DNA from 3 places in the Phyllobacterium sp. UNC302MFCol5.2 genome. Region 2 is predicted to be linked to each of the others. Evidence: riboswitches for the same ligand, from Rfam matches in the RefSeq annotation. Region 2 holds a riboswitch; each other region holds the start of a gene.

Region 1 (3,264 bases), on a different contig from region 2:
GAGGGCGCGGGCTCGCCTGCCGAAATCAATCTGCGGGCTGGCGATATCGCCAATATGGGCTTTGCAACCCGCGCCAATGTGCCGGTCGTTCTCGTCGGCGATATCGACCGCGGCGGCGTCATCGCATCGATTGTCGGCACCCACGCGATCCTGCCGCCGGAGGATCGCGCCGCGATCATCGGATATATCATCAACAAGTTTCGGGGCGACGTCTCGCTCTTCGACGAAGGCTTGAAGGCAATCACCCGGTTCACCGGCTGGCCTTCATTTGGCGTCGTGCCATGGCTGAAGGATGCTTCCCGGCTTCCCGCAGAAGATTCCGTCGTGCTGGAGCGATTGGTAAAGGGGAACGGCCGCGCGCTGAAAGTCGCGGTGCCAGTGCTTGACCGCATTGCCAATTTCGACGACCTCGATCCGCTGATGGCCGAGGCTGATGTCGATGTCGTGTTTGTCCGAAGCGGGGAGCAACTGCCCGTCGATGCCGGTCTCGTCATCATCCCCGGGTCGAAATCGACGATCGGTGATCTTATACGCTTCCGGGAAAACGGCTGGGACAAGGACCTCAACCTTCACCGGCGTCGCGGCGGCTCGATCATGGGCATATGCGGTGGATATCAGATGCTCGGGCGCACGGTGCGCGACCCTGAGGGCATCGAAGGTGCAGTGACGCAAATCGAGGGCCTTGGCCATCTCGATATCGAAACGGTGATGGAGCCGGAGAAGACCGTTCGCAATGTTGCGGCTCATTCGCTGCAATACGACGTGCCGCTGAGCGGCTATGAAATCCACCTTGGCAAGACGACCGGCCTGGATTGCAGCCGCCCGACGGCGATGATCAACGGCGTCGAGGATGGCGCGATTTCAGCCGACGGTAAGGTCTTCGGGACCTATATGCACGGCCTGTTCGGCACCGATGCCTATCGCTCCGCATTGCTGCGTTCGCTGGGAATCAACGCCAATGCCTTCGACTACAGGGCGGGCGTCGATGCCGCGCTCGATTCGATAGCCGACCAACTGGCTGAAGTCCTCGATGTCCATGCGTTGATCGCACGTTGAGTATGTAGACCTGTGCGAAACATTATTGGGTGCCAATCCTGGCGACGGATGACGAATACAGGAACACCGATCTCGAAGTTTTCCCTTGACCGTACTAAAGCGAAAAACGTCGCGCGGTTTCGTTTGACATTCTCGGTGCTTGGTGAATAACGTTCAACCCATGATTGGTTCCCGTTCGGCCAAAGGCCATGGGATCAAAAGGGAATGCGACGGCCGTACCCATCAGGGCGGCCCTACCGCAGCCGACCCCGCGACTGTAGAGCGGCGAGGATTCATGCCAAGGCCTAAGGCGCAAGCCGAGGGCAGCCACTGGGAAACCGGGAAGGCGGCATTGATCCTGCGACCCGCGAGCCAGGAGACCTGCCAGTCATAGGGCAATGGTGCCCAAGACCGAAGGGGAATGTCCCTTCTGGCCCTGCACGGAGGTTGTTATGGCTGCACGTACTTCGACTACGATATCTCTCCCGCTCGCATCGCGTCTGACGACGGCGGTGGTTTCAATGCTGCTCGGCGTGTTCATCGTTTATGGCGTGGGTCTTTCCCATTCCGAAACGCTGCACGATACGGCGCACGACACCCGCCATTCCTACGGATTCCCCTGCCACTGAGGTTGGAGCCCGGCTGGATGTAATGATTCGGCCGCCACCGCTTAAGCATTGAAAACTGAGGGTTTATCTGGTCCGGGTGTCGTTTCGACAGCCCGGTGTCTTGATATGGGAATTCGGAGAGATATCGATGTTGGTTAAATATCTTCTGGCTACGATCGTGGCCGGTCTGTTTGCTGGTATTCTATTGACGCCAGCCATGTACGTGCGCAGCGTGCCACTTATCCTGCACGCGGAAGAATATGAGAACGCCGCAGGCGGCCACGAGCACGAGCATGCCGCAGCGCCTGCCGCCGCCGGCGAGACCGCACCTGCCGTGGCGCCGCACACTCACGAAGAGGAAGAGGCGAGCCCGGCGCTGCCATTCGGCCGCTTGGGTAATACGTTGCTGATCAATCTTGTCGCCGGAGCGGGTTTCGCCCTGATCACTGGCGCGGCCGCCTTGTTTCTTGGACGCAAGATCACCGTGCAGAACGGCATTTATTGGGGCTTGGCCGGGTTCTTCATCTTCAACCTCGCGCCATCGTTCAGTCTTGCCCCGGAACTGCCGGCCATGCCCGCCGCCGATCTCGCGACACGGCAAGCCTGGTGGCTCATCACGGTGCTGCTGACTGCGGGCGGCGTCTACTTCATCGTTCTGCGTGAGGAAATCTGGGCGAGGGTACTCGGCCTCGTGCTCATTGTTGCGCCGCATATCTATGGCGCTCCGGAAGCGGACGATCTTACTTCCGCCGTGCCGCCGACACTGGCATCCGAGTTCGCGGTATCGACGCTCGCGACCAACCTCTTCTTCTGGGTGGTGCTCGGCACTGCGCTCGGCTTTGCCATCCAGAGCTACGCGGCCTCGGAGCTTGAGGCCTGATGGCCGTGCTGGAGCGCGGGGTCACCTTTGTGCTCGGCGGCGCGCGCTCCGGCAAATCCTCCTTTGCCGAAGGACTGATCGAGTCATCCGGCAAGGAGGCGATCTATCTTGCGACGGGCAGGGCGTGGGACGATGAGATGTCCGCTCGCATCGACCACCACAAGGCGCGGCGCGGCGTATTGTGGACGACGGTCGAAGAACCGCTCGATCTGGTTTCCGCGCTGGAAGTGCATGCGGCCGAGGGCACAGCGGTTCTTGTCGACTGCCTGACACTTTGGGTCACCAACCTCATGATGGCCGAGCGTGATGTCATGGCGGAAACGGCAAGGTTTGCCGCAGCTCTGCCGCATCTCAAAGGTGCGGTCGTTTGCGTCTCCAACGAGGTTGGCCTCGGCATCGTTCCGGAGAACCGCATGGCACGCGACTTTCGCGATCATGCCGGTCGTCTCCATCAAGCTGTGGCTGGCGCCGCGGCAACAGTCTATTTCGTGGCAGCAGGTCTGCCGCTCAAAATGAAGGGATAACAACATGCAGGGTCAGAAGATTCCGGCAACGGTCATCACCGGCTTCCTTGGTTCGGGCAAGACGACGATGATCCGCAATCTGCTCGAGAATGCCGATGGCAAGCGCATTGCGCTGATCATCAATGAATTCGGCGATCTCGGTGTCGATGGCGGGTTGCTCAAGGGCTGCGGTATCGAGGCTTGTCGCGACGAGGATGTGATCGAACTCAACAATGGC
Region 2 (3,264 bases):
GAGCGGAACATGGCTTTCGCCGGTCAGAAGACCCGAGGTCGGATCAAGTCCGATCCAGCCCGCGCCCGGCAGATAAACCTCGCACCACGCGTGAAGGTCGGTGAAATCCTTGTTCGTCCCCGCCGGGCCATCGAGGGCGACGAGATCGGGTTTCAACTGGATCAGATAGCCGGAGACGAACCGGGCCGCGATGCCGAGATGGCGCAGGACCTGTACGAGCAGCCAGCTCGAATCGCGGCAGGAACCGGTCGCGACGCCGAGCGTCGTATCGGGCTCCTGAACGCCGGTTTCCATGCGGATGACATAGCCAACCTCGCGCTGGATACGTGCATTGAGGTCGACGACGAAATTCACCGTATTGGTCGGGTTGCGGTCGATCGTTGCAAGAAACGCGCTCAGCAGCGGACCCGTTGGCTCCGGCTTCAGATAGATCGAGAGGTCGTCCCGGATATCCTCAGGATAGGCGAAGGGCCACGTCTCTGCGATCGGCTCGACGAAGAAATCGAAGGGATTGTAGACCGTCATGTCCGCAACGAGGTCGACCTCGATCTTCAGTTCGGTCACAGGCTCGGGAAACACAAAGCGGGCGAGAAAATTCCCGTAGGGATCCTGCTGCAGGTTGACGAAGTGATTGGAAGGGCTGACTTTCAGGGAGTGGCTGAGAACCTTCGTACGCGAATGCGGCGCAGGCTGCAGGCGAATGACCTGAGGTCCGAGCATGATCGGACGGTCATATTTATAGTGCGTCAGATGGTAGACCGCAGCGTGAATTGCCATATCGCCTCAAATAACTAGCCGCGCATCGCGCGAAACAAACTGAAACCTAAACTACTCTCTTTCATAGGGCACGTCCTAAAATGTGCCGTTGCCAATTATTTTAGCACTTGAGAATTTTGCCGTATAAACGTGCTTGCCAGCGGAGAAATCCCCGCATAGCATCCGCGCCGATGGTTTCTCCGGGATGACAACACCGGAGATGAAAAGGGAACACGGTGAGGCGTACCCAATAGGGATCGAGACCGTGGCTGCCCCCGCAACTGTAAGCGGCGAGCGTTGCCTGACGATGCCACTGATCGAACGATCGGGAAGGCCGGGCAAAGCTGAGACCCGCGAGCCAGGAGACCTGCCATCAAGCAAATGATTCGAACCGGACGGGGTGTACCGGGAGCGATGCGATGTTGCCGTTTACGGATGACCTTGAGCAACTGCTGAGGCGTCCCGTGATTGGAATATCCACGTTCCCTGTTCCTGTCCTCATGAAGGACAGGTATGCACATCGACCCTAATCATAATCATCGCCTGTGCCCGCACCCTGGCTGGATCCTGCCGGTTGACATTGCTCCGCGATTGCTATCATACGATATAACATTACATCAGTTGATCGAAGTTTCCAACGTGCGAGGATCTTCGATTGCCGGAAAACGCCAGCCATGAGTTCCATCCTTCTCAGCGCCGACATGGTCAGCTATCGAATCGGCGGCAAGTGCCTGGTCGAGGCTGCATCGCTGCAAATTGCGCGCGGATCGCGGCTCGCCATCATCGGTCCGAACGGCGCCGGCAAGTCGACGCTGCTGCGGATGCTGGCAGGGCTTGCGGCGCCAACAAGCGGAGCAATTCATATTGAAGGCGAGAATATTAGCCGCTTGACCCCGCTGGATCGAGCGCGCCGTTTTGCCTTCGTCGGCCAGGCGGATACGCCGGACCGCCAGTTGCGCGCCATCGACTACGTGGCGCTTGGCCGTATCCCACATGGCGGACTCTACAGCGCCGCGACGGACCGCGAGATTGTTGGGGAAGCCATGGACCGTGCCGGCGTCGCGTCGTTTGCGGCGCGGACGGTTGGTTCGCTGTCCGGCGGCGAGCGGCAGAGGCTGCAGCTGGCGCGCGCTCTCGCCCAGCAACCGGCGATCCTGTTTCTCGACGAGCCGACCAATCACCTCGATCCGAAGGCACGCAGCGCCCTGCTTTCGCTCGTTTCCGGGCTAGGCATCACCACCGTCGCCGTCCTGCACGACCTGCCGCTCGTCGCGCCGTTCGCCAGCCATGTCGCCGTCATGCACGCTGGCAAGATCGTCGCCGCCGGCACACCCAACGAGACATTGACCCCGCGCATCGTCAGCGACGTGTTCGACCTCGACGTCCTGCGCCTGCGCCACCCGCATCAGGACCGCGAGCTCATGGTGTTCGACGTTCCCCGCCCGGTTCCATCTGATCAGTCACGGAGACTCCCATGAAAAAAGCCCTCATCGCACTCGCGCTCACGCTGCTATCGGCGCCGGCATATGCCTTTCCGGTCACTGTCGACAATTGCGGCACGCCGCTGACCTTCGACGCAGCGCCGAATCGCGCCGTCATCCAGGATATCAACATGAGCGAGATGGCTTTTGCGCTCGGCCTCCAGCCCTCGATTGTCGGCGTGACCGGCATCTCCGGCTGGTACAAGCTCGATGAGGCGTTCAAGAACCAGCAAGGATCGATCCCCGAGCTTGCACCTAAATATCCGACCATCGAGAACCTCGTCGCCGCCAATCCCGATTTCTTCTTTGCCGGCTGGTACTACGGCATGAAGCCGGGCGGCGACGTTACGCCGGACACGCTCGCCCCCTACGGCATCAAGACGCTTGTCCTGACGGAGAGCTGCGTTCATCTCGACAAGAACCGTCCCGCAGCCTCGATGGATTTGCTCTATGGCGACATTGAAAAGCTCGGCAAGATTTTCGGCAGGGACGCCGAGGCCGACAAGCTGGTGTCTGGCTGGAAGGCGGAGCTTGCCGCGATCAAGGGCAAGATCGGCGGCAACGGCGATACGCGCGTCTTCCTCTATGACTCCGGTGAGGACAAGCCGTTCACGGCCGGCAAGTTCGCCATGCCGTCGGCATTGATCCGCGAATCCGGCGGCGTCAACATCATGGACGACATGGAGACGAGCTGGGGCACGACGTCATGGGAAACGGTCGCCGCGCGCAACCCGCAATTCCTCGTCCTTCTCGATTATCAGGATGATGCCGGCTATCAGAAGCTTTTGAACTTCCTCAAATCACACCCGGCGATGAAGGAGACGGATGCGGTGAAGAACGAACGCTTCGTCGCCCTGCGCTACGCCGAGATCACGCCCGGCCCTGCCAATATCGAAGCCATCGGCAAGATCGCTCGTGCGATGCACCCGGAAGCGTTTTGAGGGGTGACCAGCAACGCCCCTCCCGGCTGCTGCGCAGCCACCCTCCCACAAGGGGGAGGGAAAGGCGGCAATGCATTTGAAAGTAT
Region 3 (3,264 bases), on a different contig from region 2:
TCAATTTCAGGTTCGGCATGCAACTCGTCAGATATTCGAGTTCCTTGCGGAAAATGATATCGCTCGGACGCCGCGCGCAGGTAACGAAATTGATATCGCTCTGCGGCGCGCAATCATGCATCCAGCGCGTCATCGACATCATGGGCGTGATGCCTGAGCCGGCTGATATGAAAAGATACTTGCTGCCGGGATGCTTGCGCATCGAAAAGTCGCCGAGCGGGCCAAAGGCCTTGAGGCGCACGCCCGGCATGAGATGATCGAGCATCCAGCGCGTGCCGATGCTATCTTCCTGCGCCTTGACCGTCACGGCGACGGTGAAGGGTCGGGAGGGGCTCGATGACAATGTAAAGGTGCGCAAAACCGCTTCCGGTTGCACGGGCAGCTCGAAGGTCATGAACTGGCCAGGCTCATAACGAAACCAGTTATGATTATCCGAGCGGAAGGTGAAGGTCTTCACATTGGGCGCTTCCTCGACGACCGAAAGACATTCGAGATGCAGCCGGTCGTTCCACGGCTGCATCTGGTCGAGGTGCGGATAATTCTGGGAAACGCCAATGTTCATTCAAGCAACCCTGCTGAGTTTCGTATCGCCGGAAAGCCGCGCTTCCATGGCATTGCTATACCATTCCAGGAATTGAAGGACGCCGCCTTCATGCTCGACCGAATAGGGACCGGGTTCATAGGCCGGCGAGCGAATGCCGAACGCGTTTTCTTCGACGATGCGACGGTCCTGATCGTTGGTTTCCAGCCAGACATGCGTCAGCTCTTCGAGATTATAATCGACGCCCTCAACCGCATCCTTATGAACTAGCCACTTGGTCGTGACTTGCGTCTCGTTCGGACCGAGTGGCAAGACACGGAAAGAGATCGCATGGTCGCCAAGGATGTGATTCCAGGTCGTTGGATAATGGTAGAGGAGCAGTGAACCTATGCTCCTGGCGTTGACGTCGTCGCTGAGCTGACGGCCGACGGCGCGCTTGCCCGATAGAGTATAGCTCTCGGCATTGTTGATGAGCGGAACACGGGTCGCCCGATACTGCCCATCTTCAGCGATGCGGAATACGCTTGGCAAACCAGCCGCCTCGCACTTGTCCCAGTGCGATACCATTTCCGGATCTTCCTTCGAACCCTGAATTCCGGTGGCGCTCGGCGCTTCAGGGAAGGTCTTGCAAAGCTCAGGATGGTTGCCGGCGCAATGGTAGCACTCGCGGTTATTCTCCCAGACGAGCTTCCAGTTGCCTTTCTCGACGATCGAACTCTGGAAGGCGACCTTGGTTTCCGTCAGCCGGTGTGGCGCAAGGTACGGCTCGAGCAGGGTTCGTGTCGGGGTGAAATCGGGCGCGATCTGCGCCAGGCAGATGAAGATGTAGCCGCCGACGCTCTCGCAATGCACCGTTTTCAGACTGAACTGGCTCGCGTCGAAATCGTCACCCATCTGGCGGGCAAAAAGTAGACGTCCGTCGAGCTCATACGTCCACTGGTGATAGGGGCAGACGAGTTTTGCCGAGCTCCCCTTCTCACCCGCGCAGATGCGCGAACCGCGATGGCGGCAGGAATTGTGGAAGGCGCGAATCTGTCCCTGGCGGTCGCGAACGATGACGACGGGGTAGTCGCCGACCTGTACCGTGAAATAATTGCCGGGTTTGGCGACTTCGCAATCATGGCCGATGAACAGCCAGTCGCGATAATAAATCGTCTCCATGTCGAGACGGTAGTAGTCTGGGTCCGAGTAGAAAGCCTGTTCCAGTCCGTAGCCCGGTTTCCGGTTTCCGAGATTCCGGAGAAGTTCATTGCGAATGTCCATGTCGCGTCCTCGCCTTAAGCCTGCAAAGAACTGACTGGTGGTGACGGAGAAGAACGTCCGTGCAGCCAACGTTTGTCGGCCGCACAAAGCCATGCTCCTTGATCGCCCACCGCGATCAGTCGGTTTTCCCTCAAGGCTGGTTTCCGGGCTCTGGAGTTGCCTTTTCAGACTTCACGGCGCCTTCCCGGGGTGCACTCCCAGTGGCTGTTTTGCCGCGTTTTACTCCACTACCGTTGCGGGGGCAGCGCCGGGTTTTAACCGGCTTCCCAATTCTCCGCCTTCCCTAGAAAGCGGCACCTCAAGTGATTACGATAAAAGCATCGGGCTTTGGAAAAGGATAGGTGCGGAAACGACATCCCATTTACGAACGGCGACACGCGGCATTGCGGTCAAATGGTGCGCCGCACCCTTGACCCCGGGCGCTGTCGATTTGTGGCACTGACGCTGATCATACCATTGGGCGATGCAGATATTGCCTGATCGATTCCGGCTTCATCTCTATCGAGAATCCCGGCATCGAAGGGGGCATATAGGCGGCATTGCGAATATCGCAGGGATCGACGAAATGCTCGTGCAGATGATCGACATATTCGATCACCCGCCCCTCCTTGGTGCCCGACACCGCGATGTAGTCGATCATCGACAAATGCTGCACATATTCGCAGAGGCCAACCCCACCCGCATGCGGCCAGACCGGCAGATTGTATTTCGCCGCGATCAGCAGCACCGCCAGCACCTCGTTGAGCCCGCCCATGCGGCAGGAATCGATCTGGACCACATCGATCGCACCTTCAGCGATGAACTGCTTGAACATGATCCGGTTCTGGCACATCTCGCCGGTCGCCACCTTGACCGGCTTGATCGCCTCGCGAATCTTGCGATGCCCGGCGACATCATCCGGGCTCGTCGGTTCCTCGATGAAGAACGGCTTGACGAAGGCAAGCTTCTTCACCCAGTCGATGGCCTCGTTGACCTCCCAGACCTGGTTGGCATCGATCATCAGGATACGGTCTGGCCCGATCACCTCGCGGGCGATCGTCAGCCGGCGGATGTCATCCTCGAGATCGCGCCCGACCTTCATCTTGACGTGGTTGAAGCCGGCATCGACGGCCTCCTGGCAAAGCCGGCGCAGCTTTTCGTCGGAATAGCCTAGCCAACCGGCGGAGGTCGTATAGCAAGGATAGCCTTCGGCCTTGAGGGCAGCGATGCGTTCCGCCTTACCGGCATCGGCTTTCCGCAGAATGTCGAGTGCCTCGTCGCGAGTCAGAACATCGGTCAGGTAGCGGAAATCGACAATGTTGACGATTTCCTCCGGCGTCATCTCGCCGACCAGCTGCCAGACTGGTTTGCCGGCTTCCTTGGCCAGCAAGTCCCAGACGGCGTTGACGACGGCGCCGGTGGCAAGATGCATGGCGCCCTTGTCCGGCCCGATCCAGCGCAATTGGCTGTCGCCAGTGATG

The links. Region 2 has a riboswitch for cobalamin ahead of BR48_RS23680 (ABC transporter ATP-binding protein). Riboswitches for the same ligand answer to the same signal wherever they lie in the genome.
Region 1: linked by a shared signal. The riboswitch ahead of BR48_RS0113475 (CbtB domain-containing protein) and the one ahead of BR48_RS23680 (ABC transporter ATP-binding protein) in region 2 are both predicted to bind cobalamin.
Region 3: linked by a shared signal. The riboswitch ahead of BR48_RS0100600 (aromatic ring-hydroxylating dioxygenase subunit alpha) and the one ahead of BR48_RS23680 (ABC transporter ATP-binding protein) in region 2 are both predicted to bind cobalamin.

Annotation. Positions count from the first base shown of each region.
Region 1 covers NZ_JMLL01000011.1:442,813-446,076, reverse strand. The annotation lists gene BR48_RS0113480 (cobyric acid synthase) at 1-1,056, shown strand, start outside; cobalamin riboswitch at 1,205-1,439, shown strand; gene BR48_RS0113475 (CbtB domain-containing protein) at 1,488-1,664, shown strand; gene BR48_RS0113470 (CbtA family protein) at 1,792-2,523, shown strand; gene cobU (bifunctional adenosylcobinamide kinase/adenosylcobinamide-phosphate guanylyltransferase) at 2,523-3,047, shown strand; gene cobW (cobalamin biosynthesis protein CobW) at 3,052-3,264, shown strand, end outside.
Region 2 covers NZ_JMLL01000010.1:304,394-307,657, forward strand. The annotation lists gene BR48_RS0103415 (transglutaminase family protein) at 1-777, opposite strand, end outside; cobalamin riboswitch at 932-1,146, shown strand; gene BR48_RS23680 (ABC transporter ATP-binding protein) at 1,431-2,234, shown strand; gene BR48_RS0103425 (ABC transporter substrate-binding protein) at 2,231-3,178, shown strand.
Region 3 covers NZ_JMLL01000001.1:127,464-130,727, reverse strand. The annotation lists gene BR48_RS0100605 (hybrid-cluster NAD(P)-dependent oxidoreductase) at 1-562, opposite strand, end outside; gene BR48_RS0100600 (aromatic ring-hydroxylating dioxygenase subunit alpha) at 563-1,804, opposite strand; cobalamin riboswitch at 1,921-2,120, opposite strand; gene BR48_RS0100595 (L-fuconate dehydratase) at 2,253-3,264, opposite strand, start outside.